One region of the Sodalis sp. C49 genome, then DNA from elsewhere that is predicted to be linked to it. Evidence: predicted binding sites of a transcription regulator. Region 1 holds the regulator's gene; each other region holds the start of a gene.
What was found. The regulator LexA, encoded in region 1, represses DNA repair genes until DNA is damaged. The targets are predictions, from matches to a motif close to TNCTGTATGTACATACAGNA.
Positions count from the first base shown of each region.

Region 1 (3,792 bases):
TTTATTGCCCTTGAAGGTACGCCGGATAAAAAACGCGCCCAGCCGACGAAAAATCGGACCCGCCGGCCAGAAGTTCAGGTTAATGCCGGCGGCGATATGCGGCGGCACCAGCCCCTGATGATACAGGACATAGGACAGCAGCAGATAATCCATATGGCTGCGGTGACAGGGCACATAGACAATCTCATGGCCGTCCTCGGCCAGTTGCCGGACGCGTTCGGCATTGCGCACGTGCAGGCCCTGGTATAGCCGGTTCCAGGTCCAGCTTAATACCCGATCCGACAAGCGCACGGCTTCATAGGAAAAATCCGCCGCAATTTCTTCCATCAGCTCGATGGCGTTTTGCTGCGCTTTATCAGTCGAGATTTTTTTAGCGCGGGCTTCGTCCTCCACGGCTTTTTCAATCGCCTTGGACGCCAGCAGCTTATTGAATAAATCCTGGCGGACAGGCAGCCGCGGCCCCACAGCCACCAGGCGTTGGCGGGCAAAATGAATCATGGCGACGCGTGCCAGCTTCTGCGCGATGGTTTTATCGGTGCCATGCTCGGTCGCCATATAGCGCATGGACAGCGGACGGGAAAAACGCACAAAGCTGTCGCGCCCCAACCACAAGACGGCGATAAACTTCTGGAAACCATTGAGGAGGCGCAACTGGGGCGCCGGCTGGTTCTGCTGCGCTTCACGGCCGGGCGATCGTCCGAACATAACGGATACCGGCACCATCTGGACATCAAGCTGCGGATTATTGCGATGTAAATCCAGATAATCGTGAAACAGCTTCACGGATTCCAGTTTTTCGGAAAAATAGCGAAAAATACGGGGGCCATCGTGGATAAAGACGTAGCGCGGCAAGACGACGCCGTCGATCTCCAGCGGTATCAGCGGATCGGACAACCCCAGTTGCAGACATTGCGCGCGCAGGGTGAGCAGGTCCGTCTTGGAGTTATAGGGCAAAACATACATCATTGGCCGCAGCGGGTCCAAGCCGGCTTCTTGCCGGGGATTGGCGGGAATGGCTTTACTCCGCACCAGTAGCCTGAGCGGTAAATTCAACAACGTATAATAAATAGTACGCCAGCCTGACATATCTTCGTGAAGCCTCTTGTTAGCATTGCGCCACAAGAATACCAGAAACCGCGCGACAGATCTGTGGTGATGCGAACGAGAAGAAACGGTAATATAGGCACAATTTTTCTTTAGCGCGCAAAATTATGGCAAACCAAACCAACGGACTTCGGCGCATCTTTAACGCCATGGGCTATTCCATAAAAGGATATCGCGCCGCCTGGCGGCATGAAGCCGCTTTTCGCCAGGAAGTGGTGGTTGCCGTGGTGGCGATTGCCCTTGCCTGTTACCTGGAGCCAGAACCCGTGGCGCGGATTTTATTGATCGGTTCGGTATGGCTGGTGCTGATCGTTGAGATCGTGAATAGTGCTATTGAAGCGGTGGTGGATCGCATCGGGCCGGAGCTGCATCCGCTTTCTGGCCGGGCGAAGGACCTGGGCTCGGCGGCGGTGACCCTGGCCATTGTTTTGGCGCTGTTCGTGTGGATAACGCTGTTATGGCGGTATATTCCTTAAAATGGCCGGCGCGGCCGGTCGTCGGCAGGGTTTTATCACATTTTGCAACGCTTGTGGTTTTCAATTGGTGCGGACCTGTATATACTCACAGAAAGACTGTATAAACAAACAGGGGACGGAATGAAAGCATTAACCGCCAGACAACAAGAGGTATTTGACCTCATCCGCGATCATCTTGCGCAAACCGGCATGCCGCCGACCCGGGCGGAGATCGCGCATCGTCTGGGATTTAAATCCCCTAACGCCGCCGAAGAGCACCTTAAGGCGCTGGCGCGCAAGGGCGCCATCGAAATCGTTTCCGGCGCCTCGCGCGGCATCCGGTTATTGATAGAAGAAGAAACCGGCCTGCCGCTGATCGGCCGCGTGGCCGCCGGAGAACCCCTGCTGGCCGAACAGCATATCGAAAGCCATTACCAGATCGATCCCGATCTGTTTAAGCCCCACGCGGATTTCCTGCTGCGTGTCAGCGGCATGTCCATGAAGGATATCGGCATCATGGACGGCGATCTGCTGGCGGTGCATAAAACCCAGGATGCCCATAACGGTCAGGTCGTGGTGGCGCGAATCAATGACGAGGTCACGGTAAAACGCCTGAAAAGACACGGTAACATCGTTGAGTTGCTACCGGAAAACAGCGAGTTTTCGCCCATTATTGTCGATTTGCGCGAGCAGGAAATGTCCATCGAAGGTTTAGCGGTCGGCGTTATCCGCAACGGCAACTGGATTTAACTCACGGTGCTCCATGGCATCCTGAATATCCCTTATCCCGCGTCAGCGAGAATTTTATGGCGGATAACCGGCGACGCGGAATGCGGGTTCGCCGCCATAAAAGTGCTGCGGCGCGTCCGCTGCCGCTAGCGGTATTTATATTTAGTTACAATTAGCGATGTACGGGCTGATACCTTCTACCTACTGTTTTATTTCACCTTATAGCCCATACGGCGTTTATAACCCTGCCAATATGGTCTAATCATCTGCTGAATAAACCTTATGCCAAATCCCCTGCTATACTTTAGACATAGGGTTAACTTATGACATGCAGGTTTTGGGACGCAATACGTGTCCTCGCTATGCGCTAACAAAACCTGGAGTGGCAGATGTTGACTGAGAAACCGATAACCAAGGAGAACTCCGATGAACAAAGATGAAGCCAGCGGTAATTGGAAACAGTTCAAAGGTAAAATGAAAGAACAATGGGGTAAGCTTACTGACGATGATCTGACGGTAGTTGAAGGTAAACGCGATCAGTTAATCGGTAAGATCCAGGAACGTTACGGTTACGGCAAAGAAGCCGCGGAAACGGAAGTAAAGGACTGGGAAACACGTAACAAATATCGTTGGTAATGATTTTTGGAAATCATGACTAATGCATATTCACTGTGCGGTTATGGCTTCCTTAAGTGTTCCTACCCAAAGGTACAAGGACGTACCACCTATTTTATATGATCCTATCAGCATTCCCCTGTTTTGCCGCCTCTCCAATGTATTAACCAAACGCGTTATCTCACTTCAGCCATAATAAACGTCATTTGCTCCCGGGTTCTTGTAAAAGCCAAAATGGGACGCTAGCGTTTCTTTATCGCTACGCTATGATCGTGTCCGCAGTCCTGGGGATTGTCACAAGCTTGCACTTCGGCGCATAAGGTACAAAATCCGTGTGCCTCGACGACATTATGGCGCATGGCGAAACCCGTGGCTTGCGCCATTTTTTGCAAAATATCTTCAATGCCTTCGGTTGATTGTTCAGTCACCTGGCCGCAGCGATCGCAGATAAAGAAGGCGGAGGTGTGACTGGGCTGCTCAAAATGGTGGCAAAGAACAAAGCTGTTAGTGGATTCCACTCTATGGATAAAACCTTGTTCCAGAAGGAAATCCAGCGCGCGGTAAATTGTCGGCGGCTTTGCCTGCGGTTCCGTCGCCCGCAGCAGATCAAGCAGGTCGTAAGCACTGATCGCGCCATCCTGCTGTGTCATCAGGCGCAACACTTCCAGTCGCTGTGGCGTCAGGCGCACGTTGCGTTGCTCACATAATTGTTCAGCCTGGCTGAGCAATTGAGACTGATCGGTGGTATTCATAGCGTTTCCCCACTGCTGATTTCCGCCCTCTATCTTATCATGAAGGCGGAAAAACGCCGAATATTGGCGTGTTTTAACCCATATTGTCACCGGCAAAAGGGTGAGGGGACGGGGATCGGGGGCAGGTTTCTTTAGCT
Region 1 is NZ_CP163303.1:3,343,657-3,347,448, reverse strand. Features, by position in the region: gene plsB (glycerol-3-phosphate 1-O-acyltransferase PlsB) at 1-1,086, opposite strand, end outside; gene ABUK12_RS15040 (diacylglycerol kinase) at 1,212-1,580, shown strand; gene lexA (transcriptional repressor LexA) at 1,701-2,309, shown strand; gene ABUK12_RS15030 (CsbD family protein) at 2,715-2,924, shown strand; gene zur (zinc uptake transcriptional repressor Zur) at 3,146-3,655, opposite strand.

Region 2 (3,792 bases), 1.5 Mb from region 1:
CGGGTATCCTTATCGGCCTGCCGATCCTCTATTTTGTCCCGTCCATCGAAGGTCAACTGATCCTGATCGTGGTCAGCGGTACGCTGTTTTTTGCCTTTCGCAACGTGCAATATGCCCAGGCGACCATGTTTATCACCCTGCTGGTGATGCTGTGTTTTAACCTGCTGGGCGAGGGATTCGATGTGGCGGTGCCGCGGGTGTTCGACACCTTTGTCGGCTGCGCCATCGCCTGGGCCGCGGTCAGCTTTATCTGGCCGGACTGGCGTTTTCGCCGCCTGCCGGTGGTGGTGAACAACAGCCTCGCGGCCAACTGCCGCTACCTTGACGCCATTCTGGTGCAGTATCATCAGGGCAGGGATAACCGCCTGGAATACCGCGTAGCGCGGCGGGATGCCCATAACCGCGACGCGGAGCTGGCCTCGGTGGTATCCAATATGGCGGCGGAGCCGAGAACCCGCAGCGAGCTGCTGGAGTCGGCGTTTCGCCTGTTGTGCCTGAATCACACCCTGCTGAGCTACATCTCGACGCTTGGCGCGCACCGGGAGCGCATTGTTGACCCGGCGCTGATGGCGGTGCTGGACGATGCCGTCTGTTATGTGGACGATGCGCTGCAATGCCAGGAGCATTTCGCGCAGCGGGTGGAACAGGAACGGGAACGGCTTATCGCGCGCATCCAGCGGCTGTTGCCGGACCCGGAAGCCAGGGAACAGCTGGTTTTGCAGCAAATCAGCCTGTTGCTTGATTTGCTGCCGGAACTGATTGAGCGTAAACAGCACATAGAAAAACAGTGATAGCGCCGCATGCCGCCGCCGGGCGGCATGCATTAACCGGCTGCTAGCGGCAGGGGAGCCGTGAAAACCAGTCCAGAAGCTCGCTGCGCTGGACCTGGGGCAACGCGGCATAGTGGCGCCCGGACAATGCCCCTTCCAGCGCGAGCAGCACGGTGACGCCCAGGTTCCGCTTGATTTTACGCAGTTTCAAATAGCTGCTTTTGGCGCCGTAATAGCGCAAGGCATCGATATCCCTGATACCGGCCTTCCATAACAGGCGCTCGATACCCTGCCCGATATTGGGCAAATCCTTTAACCGCAAGCTGGCCGCCTTGATGCGCGTTTCCTGCCTGGCCTCGTCGATGGCGCGGCGCGCCAGGTCCAGCAGCGTGTGTACGTCTTCCCACAGGCGTTCATCGACGTGATAATAGTTAAGCGCCACCGGCAGGCCCCGTTTGGTATAAATCAGCCGGCTCATTCCCTGCCCGAGGTAGATATGCTCGCTTTGCCGGGTGCCGCGCAGGTACAGTTCGCCGTCCAGAATCAGGCCGAACATGATTTTATCGGCGGCGATGCTGTACCCGCCGAACTGTGAACGGGTGGAAATATCCCCCAAGGGAGAAAAGCAGTTTTTAGCCTGTGCAATGCGGCATTTATGTAGTACTTCCATGAACTTCTCCTTGTTGTGGACCGCGAGATTCCTTACTCAAAATTCGCAACAGCCCATAAAAATACGGTATTTTCCCAGCGGTTTTCAACTTAATCTCGGCGCGACGATCATTAAGTGGCAATTCTGCGAAGGTCATTAAATTTTTGATTGATTTTCGCGCCAAACCACTATACTGTGTTTTTATACAGTGACACAGGGGCGGACACAAAATGCAGACTCAATACCATGCCAATTCTTCTCGGACGCAGCCAAGCCAGGGTGAACAGCCGATCGACAGCACGACGGCCCGTCCGGAGCAGGGTTTTATCAGCGAAGTGGTTTATTTCGAGGATCAGCCGGTTGTGGGGAATATTCTGTTGCCGTTGCTGCGTCTGCTGGGCACGCAGTCGCGCTGGCTGCTCTGGCTTACGTCGTCTCGCCGATTGAGCCGCCCCTGGCTTGAACAGTCGGGCCTGCCCCTGGAAAAAATGGTGCAGTTGCGCCATCGCACCGCGTTCGATACCGTCGCCGCCATGGAGAAAGCACTCTGGACGGGGAATTACAGCGTCATTTTGGGCTGGTTTCCGACGGAATTGACGGCGGATGAGAAAATTCGCCTGCGTGACGCAGCGCAGCATGGCGGCACTTATGGGTTCATCATGTACCCGCAAAATGAGGTTTGCCGGAAATCTGGACAGTTTTCAGGCTTAAAGATTCATTCTACTTTGTATCATTAAGTAAATTTAAGATTAATCTCATTAGGGGCGTCGCATCTTGTGATTTCCGCCCCTGTAACTCAGAACAATCCAGTATATACGCGGTTCCCCGCCCGCAACGGCGCCTAAAGCGATATCACTTTTTTCGTCCCTATCATCAATAAAGCCTATATGAAACGCTGTTTTTTATTAGCGGCTTACTACATCTTACTTGTAAGTTTCCTACTTCGTTGTAGACTTTAATTCGCCAGGGCTGCTCTATAACGCCTTTTAAGGGCGATGTACAAACCCAGAGCATGGACACTGGCAATGGAATATTTAAATTAGCTTTAAGAGCTCATTGCCTATTTGGATGATAACGAGGCGCAAAAAATGAAAAAGACAGCTATCGCACTTGCAGTGGCACTGGCGGGTTTCGCGACCGTAGCGCAAGCCGCTCCGAAAGACAACACCTGGTACACCGGTGGTAAACTGGGCTGGTCCCAGTATCACGATACCGGGTTCTACGGTAACGGTTATGACAGCCGCATCGGCAATGGCCCAACCCGCAACGATCAAATCGGCGCAGGTGCTTTTGTTGGTTACCAGGCTAACCCTTACTTAGGGTTTGAACTGGGTTATGACTGGCTGGGTCGTATGGCCTATAAAGGCAGCGTTGATAACGGTGCATTTAAAGCCCAGGGCATTCAGTTGACCACTAAACTGAGCTACCCGCTTAACGATGACCTGGATATCTATACCCGTCTGGGTGGTATGGTATGGCGTGCTGACTCCAAAGCTAACTATGCTAATGGAGCCGGTGGTCGTCTGAGCGACAACGACACTGGCGTTTCTCCGTTGGCGGCTGCAGGTCTTGAATACGCAGTAACCAAAAACTGGGCAACCCGTCTGGAATACCAGTGGACCAACAATATCGGTGATGCCGGTACCGTTGGCGCCCGTCCTGACAATGCTCTCGTGAGCGTAGGTGTTTCCTACCGTTTCGGTCAAGATGAAGTTGCCGCTCCTGCACCGGCTCCTGCCGCTGCACCGGCTCCTGTTGTCCAGACCAAACACTTTACCCTGCGTTCCGACGTGCTGTTCGGCTTCAACAAATCTCAGTTGAAACCTGAAGGCCAGCAGGCTCTGGATCAGCTGTATTCCCAGCTGAGCTCGATGGATCCTAAAGACGGTTCTGTTGTCGTTCTGGGCTATACCGACCGTATCGGTTCTGAACAATACAACCAGAAACTGTCTCAGGCTCGTGCGCAAAGCGTAGTGACCTACCTGGTATCCAAGGGTATCCCTTCCGACAAGATTTCCGCACGTGGCATGGGCGAATCTAACCCCGTCACCGGCAATACTTGCGATAACGTGAAACCGCGTGCAGCGTTGATCAACTGCCTGGCACCGGATCGTCGCGTAGAAATCGAAGTGAAAGGTATCAAAGAAGTGGTAACACAGCCGCAGGCTTAAGTGTTGTCAGCTTCATAAAAAAACCCCGCCTGGCGGGGTTTTTTATTGTCCGTCCCACCTTATTTCCCCGCTAGCCCTCTTCACCCAGGATGGCTTTCAAATCTTCTTTCAGGGAAGACATCTGCGTGGCGTATTTCTCTTTACGCTCGGCATCTTCCAGCAGGTTAACAATGGTTTCCGAGAGGGTTTTACCCCGCCGCTG
Region 2 is NZ_CP163303.1:1,880,350-1,884,141, forward strand. Features, by position in the region: gene yccS (YccS family putative transporter) at 1-791, shown strand, start outside; gene ABUK12_RS08530 (TfoX/Sxy family DNA transformation protein) at 835-1,440, opposite strand; gene sulA (SOS-induced cell division inhibitor SulA) at 1,650-2,156, shown strand; gene ompA (porin OmpA) at 2,508-3,590, shown strand; gene matP (macrodomain Ter protein MatP) at 3,661-3,792, opposite strand, start outside.
Region 2: a site for LexA is predicted at 1,611-1,630, ahead of sulA (SOS-induced cell division inhibitor SulA). Genes of this name have one in related genera too.

Region 3 (3,792 bases), 180 kb from region 1:
CGCGTCAGTGTATATGACCGGCGCCAATGTGGTGGTGGACGGAGGATGGACGGCATGGTAAAGCGCGGCGGGTGGGATAAATACCGGGGGGTCATTTCAGCGCTGGTCACACCGATGCATGAGGATGAATCCGTCAATTACGATGCGCTGGCAAAGGTGGTGGAACATCAGCTCGAGCGCGGCGTGGAAGGATTTTACTGCTGCGGATCTTCCGGGGAGGGCCCGCTCCTGGGCATGGAGGAACGGGCACAGCTGCTGCGCGTCCTGGCGGCGCAGGTGAAAGGCCGGGTGCCGGTGATCTCCCATGTCGGTACGGTGAGGACCGCTGACGCGGTCTCTCTGGCCCGGCAGGCGGAACAGGATGGCGCCGACGCGGTATCGCTGGTGCCCCCTTATTATTACAAATTCTCCAAAAAAGAGATCATCGCGTATTACCGGCGGGTGCTTGCGGCCATATCGCTGCCGGTGATTGTCTATAATATCCCGCAATTCACTTCGGTTGAACTTGACGAGGAAACCGCCGACGCGTTATTAACCGATGAACAGGTGCTGGGAGTGAAGCATACCTCGCACAACCTCTATTCCCTGGAGCGCATGGCGGCAAAATATCCCGGCAAGGTTTTTTTCAACGGCTTTGATGAGATCTACCTGTCGGCGCTATCGGCCGGCGCGACCGCCACCATCGGCACCACGGTCAATCTGCAGCCAGAGCGATTTTTGGCCATTCGCGACTTATTCCGGCGGGGCGAGCTCAACCGGGCGCGGGAAATCCAGCTGCAGATTAACAATGCCGTCGAATTTATGGTGGCTCGGGGGATCTTTCAGTCGGCGAAGTATATGACGGGCCTTGGCCTGGAGGACCTCGGGCCGGTGCGGGAGCCGTTCGTTCCCTTGACGGACCGGCAAAAACACGAGCTGGGCGTGCTCAATGACACTATCCGGGAGGGTATCGCGCATGGCCAATGAACCTGCCGGCCTTGCCGCGCGTTATATCCTGCAGGATAAGGTGGCTATCGGTAAAGTCGCCGAAATCATCGCCTCGGCTTCGCTGGATCCCGCCACCACTGGGCTGGCGGTGGCCGTGGTGGGCGTTCACGGCGAATTGGCGGCCTTTGGCGCCCATCACTCCTGTCCGCCTTTGCCGCGGCTGTTGGCGCAACGTAAAGCCTATACTGCGCTGATGCTCAGGCGCAGTACCCGTCTGGTGTCGGAGGAGGTGAAAAACGGTTCCCTGGATATGCGCATGCTCAATGACGCCGCCTTACTGCCGATGCCCGGCGGCGTGCCGATCGTGATAAACGGCGCCCTGGTGGGCGCAATCGGCATAAGCGGCTTGCCGGCGGAAAAGGATATCGCGCTGGCGGACCACTGGGCGCGGCAGTTCGGTTGATACGGCGGGGATGTCAAGACAGCACGCAAGGCTATGTACCTGACCCAGCAAGACATCGCGCTCAAAACCGGGATAATAAAGCAGCACGTTTCCACCAGCGTTACGGTTTCGCCGTTTCACCTGCACGGGAGCAGCAGTTGCCGTTATTGCGCAAAGATGCGCGTTAGTTGCTGCTGGTTGAGTATTCCAGCGGCAGATAAATCGCATAGCGGCTTGCATGGCTCCCGGCATGAGACCATTAAGACTTGTTTAATGGGAATAGATTACAGCACATACTGCCGTTGAATGTGTGGTGGACGATGAGCGACACTTGCTGATATACTGGCTATAATTACAGTATTGGAGGCGGTTATGGCTATTGAAACAAAATATGTGGTCGTCAGAAAGGGTGAAGAGAAAATGACATTTGCCAGTAAGAAAGAAGCGGAGGCCTACGACAAGATGCTCGATATGGCTGAAGCGTTCAGCGACTGGTTGTTGACCAGCGGGATGCCGTTGGATGAACCGCAGGCTGAAAAGCTGGGTCTTTATTTGGCCGAGCATAAAGATGATGTCCAGCATATACTGCGTACCAGCAAATTGCCGGAAGCCATCGGCGCTCAGGCTCCCGCAGATGAATCGGACAGCATGGAAACCGATGACAATGCTGATGCCGGCACAAAAAAAATCAGAGCGGTAAAAGCAGCCTGATCCCCTGCGGGAAGTACCCAATACAGAACAGCGCCGTGAGTGATAACGCCTTGCGGTGTAGCGGGATTTTTTCATCGGCCTCACCTCCGTCAACGGCATGGATTTATCATGCCGGATTTCCAGTTCTGGGTGGAGCAGAATATTGGGGTAGGGCCATGCCCGGTGCCGCTCTGGTTAAAGATGCATTTTATAACGTTGCTTTACTGGTTAAGCTGCTGCAGGGATAATTTTGGCTGATTAATTAATAATCTGCCTGATCCCTAACAGTATGATCAACCCGCCGCAAAGCCTATCAATGACTTTTTTGGCCCGCTGATAGGCGGAAGAAATGCGAGGTTGAGAAAGGGTGATGGCAACCGCTCCGTACCAGAGTGATGCAATGATGCCGACAACGCTGAGCATGGCGATAAAGGTGCCCGCAGAAACATGCGCCGGAGCGGCAGTAGAGAATATGGCGGCGTAAAAAGCCATGGATTTCGGATTACCGATATTAGTCATCACGCCCTGAATAAAGGATTGGCGGAAATGACCTGGCAATACGGCATTTTCGTTCGCAACGGGTTGGCTTCCCGCATTGAGGATAAGGCGTAAGCCAAACCACAGCAGATATCCTGCCCCTAATATTTTCACAATCAGCGCAACCCAAGGGAATGCGGCAAATAGCAAACCGATTCCGCCGATAGCGCAACTTGCCCAGAATAGGTTGACCACCACAATGCCAGCAACCAGCGCAAGGGCGGCCGAGCGCGTGGAAGCGACCGCTTTATGCACCACGGCGACAAAGTTTGGCCCGGGTATCACCACGCCAGCGAGATAAATCAGCAGCACGGTAAGAACCGCATGTGTATCGATCATGTATTTTCCTTATAACTCGCTGACGTTAAATCAGTTTAAACTCACCAATAAATCATTGGCTTCCCATTATGCCGGGAGCAGGCCAGCAGTTCGATAACTTTGTATTAATCCATCAAACAAGCTGAGATCGGGCCGACTCCTGGCTATTTTCACCGCTTCGGGTAGCTCATTGTCTTCAGCGGCCATCCATATAGCTGCCCAGACACATGCGATTATCACTCTACAGCGAACGGCGAAAGATGTCCGGATATTGGCGCAGGCCGTTTAATGGGGCCTGCGGTTCGCCTCACATAGCCTGCAGGTCAGCCGCAAAGCCTCATTAAGCAGGGAATAAAGCGAAGTTGACCAGCTGTTTTTGTCCTGGTGCTCACGCAGCACGCTTAAAGTATCTGTACGTTCCACGGTATACAGAAAAAATGAAAACGATTAACTACTGATCTTTCGGACGATCAAACACCGAATCGGTCAGTGTAGCCCTCACGTGAGGAAGGCTCTGCGGATAATTTTGCTGAATAAACTCAATCATTTTTTCCCGCACGTGGCAGCGTAAATCCCAGGCGATGGGGGAATTCTGTGCAGTCATCAATAATCTGATGGTCATGGTTTTGTCAGTAGTTTCGGTTACCTGGAGCACCTGAGTCTGTTGATCCCAGAGTTTTGTTTCACTGAGGACTTTTTCAAAATGCTTACGGAGAGGATCTAATGGCATGGAATAATCGAGGTAAAGAAAAACAGAGCCTAATATCTGTGCGTTATTACGCGTCCAGTTCTGGAAAGGATTTTCTGTAAAGTATGTGATGGGCAGGACCAGTCGGCGCAGGTCCCAGATACGCACAACGACATAAGTCAGATTTATC
Region 3 is NZ_CP163303.1:3,522,471-3,526,262, reverse strand. Features, by position in the region: gene ABUK12_RS15875 (SDR family oxidoreductase) at 1-61, shown strand, start outside; gene ABUK12_RS15870 (dihydrodipicolinate synthase family protein) at 55-966, shown strand; gene ABUK12_RS15865 (GlcG/HbpS family heme-binding protein) at 956-1,390, shown strand; gene ABUK12_RS15860 (YebG family protein) at 1,742-2,080, shown strand; gene ABUK12_RS15855 (LysE family translocator) at 2,318-2,935, opposite strand; gene ABUK12_RS15850 (mechanosensitive ion channel family protein) at 3,366-3,792, opposite strand, start outside.
Region 3: a site for LexA is predicted at 1,710-1,729, ahead of ABUK12_RS15860 (YebG family protein). Genes of this name have one in related genera too.

Region 4 (3,792 bases), 1.3 Mb from region 1:
CGATGCCGGAGGCGATGGCATCGCCGGCGGCCGCGGGTGTCGCCTGCAGCCATTTATTGCCGATTTCGCACGTGGGGCGCCGGAAGACCTGATCCCGCCCGCACAACGCCGAGGCGAGGATCTGGCTACCGAAACAGATCCCCAGCATGGGGATGCCCAGGCCGGCGGCTTGCATGATCAGCTGGTGTTCACGGTGGATAAAGGGAATATCTTCATAAGCGCCGTGCGGGCTGCCTGAAAGAAAAATGCCGTCATAACCGGCCAGGTCGGCGGGAAATTGGTTCTGGTAGGCCCAGTGGCGATCGACCTCAAGCCCCCATGATTCAAAACGATCGTCCAGGCGGGCGATCGTCTGTTGCGATTGGCCGTTGTGAAGATACAGCAGACGCTTGCGACCCATCGGGCCCTCCTGATACTCGTTAACGAACCGCTGTCGGCGGCCGGTAGTTAGCGCGAACCGCCGCCGGTGACCGACTGGAATATGGCGTTGCGCGCCCCTTCGATATGCCGCACCATCGCCTGCGCCGCACGCTCGCCGTCGCCCGCCTCAATGGCGTCGACGATCGCCAGGTGTTCATTGCGCCCCGGTTCAAAACGCGAGGGCACGGTCTCTTTGCCAAACATCCGGGTGCGGGTGCGCAGCTCGCCTATCAGGCGCAGCAAGAGCTTATTGCCGCTGGTCTCGGCGATACTGAGATGCAGGAAATCGTCGACTTCCCAATGATGGCCGGCCGTAACCTGATCGGGACCGGCCATTTCCATCAGTCGCTGGCGGATGGCGTCCAGTTTCGCGGCCGACATCTTGCCGGCGGCGCTGCGGGCGGCGTCGGCTTCCAGCAGCATGCGCACCGACATGATTTCTAAAATTTCGCTTAATTCCACCCCGTTAACCAGCAGCGTCCGCCCCGATCGGCGCAGATAATGGCTGCCTTCCAACCGGCCGAGCGCCTCGCGCACGGGCGTACGCGACAGGCCCAGCTGTTCCGCCAGCCGGCGTTCGTTTACCACGTCGCCATTGGCCAGGGCGCCGGCCTGGATCATGCGCAGCACGGCATCAAAGGCATTTTGCGTTAACGATTGATCGTGCGGTGGGGGTAATTCCGTTGCTTCCATTATTGCCTCCGTACTGCATGATTTTTACCCTGCCCTCTTTTTGTATTCTATTTGTATACCATTTGTCTACCGCAACATCCGCCGCTTAAATGCCCTGAACGTCTGATAACAGGCGGCGAATTGCAGTAAAATAAGCAAATCTTATTTCTTGACCGGCTGCGGACGCGTCCGGCGCCGGGCGAACGTATACCGCCAAGGCCCGTAGCAGGCATTGCGCGGGCTGAGCAGGGGCAGAATAAAGAGCGGCGGGGCGGCAAGCGAAATAGTAATGCAGTCATTTTTGATCTGGCTGGCGCGCAGAGATAGGTTATCCGTATGGCGGTGTTTTTCCCGCGCCCGCGCCCTGGGGCAACATAAGGTTGCCGCATGAAACCAATAACATATCCTAACTAATAATTAGCTATATAAATTATATACATGAGCGAGATAACGCCGACGCATGGCCGGTCAAATTTTTTGATCCTTATTTATCAGCCAGCTAATCGCTTTTTAGGCCGCTATCCCGCTTTGGTGTCTTTTCAAACCGCCTGATTTATTTATACTGGACACATAAACAGTATTAATGGATTTATCAGCATGAAGATCATCACGACATTTTTTGCGCCCGCCGGCCTGTTGCCGGTGCTGTCCCTGCCGCTGTTCGCCGACCGGTGCCGGGCGGGTTTTCCCTCGCCGGCCCAGGATTATGTCGAAAAGACCCTCGACCTGAACGAATACTGTATCCGCCATCCCAGCGCCACCTATTTTGTCCGCGCCAGCGGCGATTCCATGACCGACGCGGGTATCGGCGACGGCGATCTGCTGGTGGTGGACCGGGCGGAAAAAGCCGGCCACGGCGATATCGTCATCGCCGCCGTCGACGGCGAATTCACCGTCAAACGGCTCTGCCTGCGGCCGCGCCTGGCGCTGCAGCCGATGAATCCGGCGTTCCCCGAACTGTTTCCCGACCCCGACACGCTGGAAATTTTCGGCGTGGTGCTGTTCGCCGTTCACGACACCCGCAATTGATCATGTTTGCCCTGGCCGACGTCAACAGCTTCTACGCCTCATGCGAAGGCCTGTTCCGTCCGGATCTGCGCGGCGTGCCGATCGTGGTGCTGAGCAATAACGACGGCTGCGTGATTGCCCGATCGGCGGAGGCGAAAAAACTCGGGGTGAAAATGGGCCTGCCCTATTTTCAACTGGAAGCGTTATTGCGCCGGCAGCGCATCGCCGTGTTTTCCTCGAACTACGCCCTGTACGCCGATATGTCGGCGCGGGTGATGGCGACGCTTGAAGCCCTGGCGCCCCGAACCGAGGTGTACTCCATCGACGAAGCCTGGATGGATGTCGCCGGCATAAATGCCAGAGTACCCTACGATCGGTTCGGCCGGCAGGTGCGCGCGGCGGTGCGGGAGGTGACCGGATTGACGGTGGGGGTAGGCATTGCCCGCACCAAAACCCTGGCCAAACTGTGCAATCATGCGGCCAAGCGGTGGCCGGCCACCGGCGGCGTGGTGGCGCTTGACGATCCGATCCGGCTGCGCAGGCTGATGGCTTTGACGCCGGTTGAGGATGTGTGGGGCGTTGGGCGGCGTATCGGCAAAAAACTCACCGCCATGGGCATGCAGACCACGCTGCAGCTGGCCGACGCCAATATCCATTTTATGCGCAAAACCTTCGGCGTGGTGCTTGAGCGCACGGTACGGGAGCTGCGCGGCGAATCCTGCCTCAGTCTGGAACAGCAGCCGCCGGCCAAGCAGCAGATCGTCTGCAGCCGCTCGTTTGGCGGCCGGGTCACCGATCTTGCCGCCATGCGCCAGGCGGTCTGCCGCTACGCCGGGCGCGCGGCGGAAAAACTGCGCCAGGAAAAACAGTATTGCCGCCAGATAGCGGTATTTATCCGCTCATCCCCCTACGCCATCAATGAGCCTTATTATGCCAACGGCGCCAGCGAAACGCTGCTCACCGCCACCCAGGATACCCGGGATATTATGGCGGCCGCCGTGCGCGGCCTGGAGCGCATCTGGCGCGACGGCCCCCGTTACGCCAAGGCGGGGGTAATGCTGAATGATTTTTCTCCCACCCGCCAGGCCCAGTTCCAGCTGTTTGACGACCATCCTCCCCGTCCGTCCAGCCGTGAGCTGATGGCGGTGCTCGACCGCATCAACCAGACCGGTATCGGCCATATCGGGTTTGCGGGCCAGGGCATCGCCCCCGCCTGGGCGATGAAGCGCGAGATGCTATCGCCGGCTTATACCACGCGCTGGGGGCAATTGCCCGTCGCCAGGATAATCTGATAGGACGCGGGGTTAAAAAAGCCGCGCGGGCAAGGCCGGCACAGCCGGCAACGCGTTTTATTGACGGTAATATATTGCCACCCATCCGGATTGACGGTACAAATAAAGCCGCTATGGCAAGCGCGGGGGCTGTATCAGCTCCCGGCAACACAATTTACCTATTAAAATAAGATAATAAGGACACACCTCACATGTTAGCCAAGATTACCCGCCTGTTCCCGCTGTGGGCTGTTTTGCTGTCCATCGCCGCGTACTATTCCCCGACCACCTTTACCCGCATCGGGCCCTATGTGAGCATCCTGCTGATGCTGATTATGTTCGCCATGGGCGTCACGCTCCGGGTGGCTGATTTTAAACGCGTGCTCTCCCGCCCGGCGCCGGTTATCGCCGCCACCTTCCT
Region 4 is NZ_CP163303.1:4,664,972-4,668,763, reverse strand. Features, by position in the region: gene ABUK12_RS21115 (type 1 glutamine amidotransferase) at 1-400, opposite strand, end outside; gene ABUK12_RS21110 (GntR family transcriptional regulator) at 448-1,113, opposite strand; gene umuD (translesion error-prone DNA polymerase V autoproteolytic subunit) at 1,690-2,121, shown strand; gene umuC (translesion error-prone DNA polymerase V subunit UmuC) at 2,124-3,392, shown strand; gene panS (ketopantoate/pantoate/pantothenate transporter PanS) at 3,584-3,792, shown strand, end outside.
Region 4: a site for LexA is predicted at 1,653-1,672, ahead of umuD (translesion error-prone DNA polymerase V autoproteolytic subunit). Genes of this name have one in related genera too.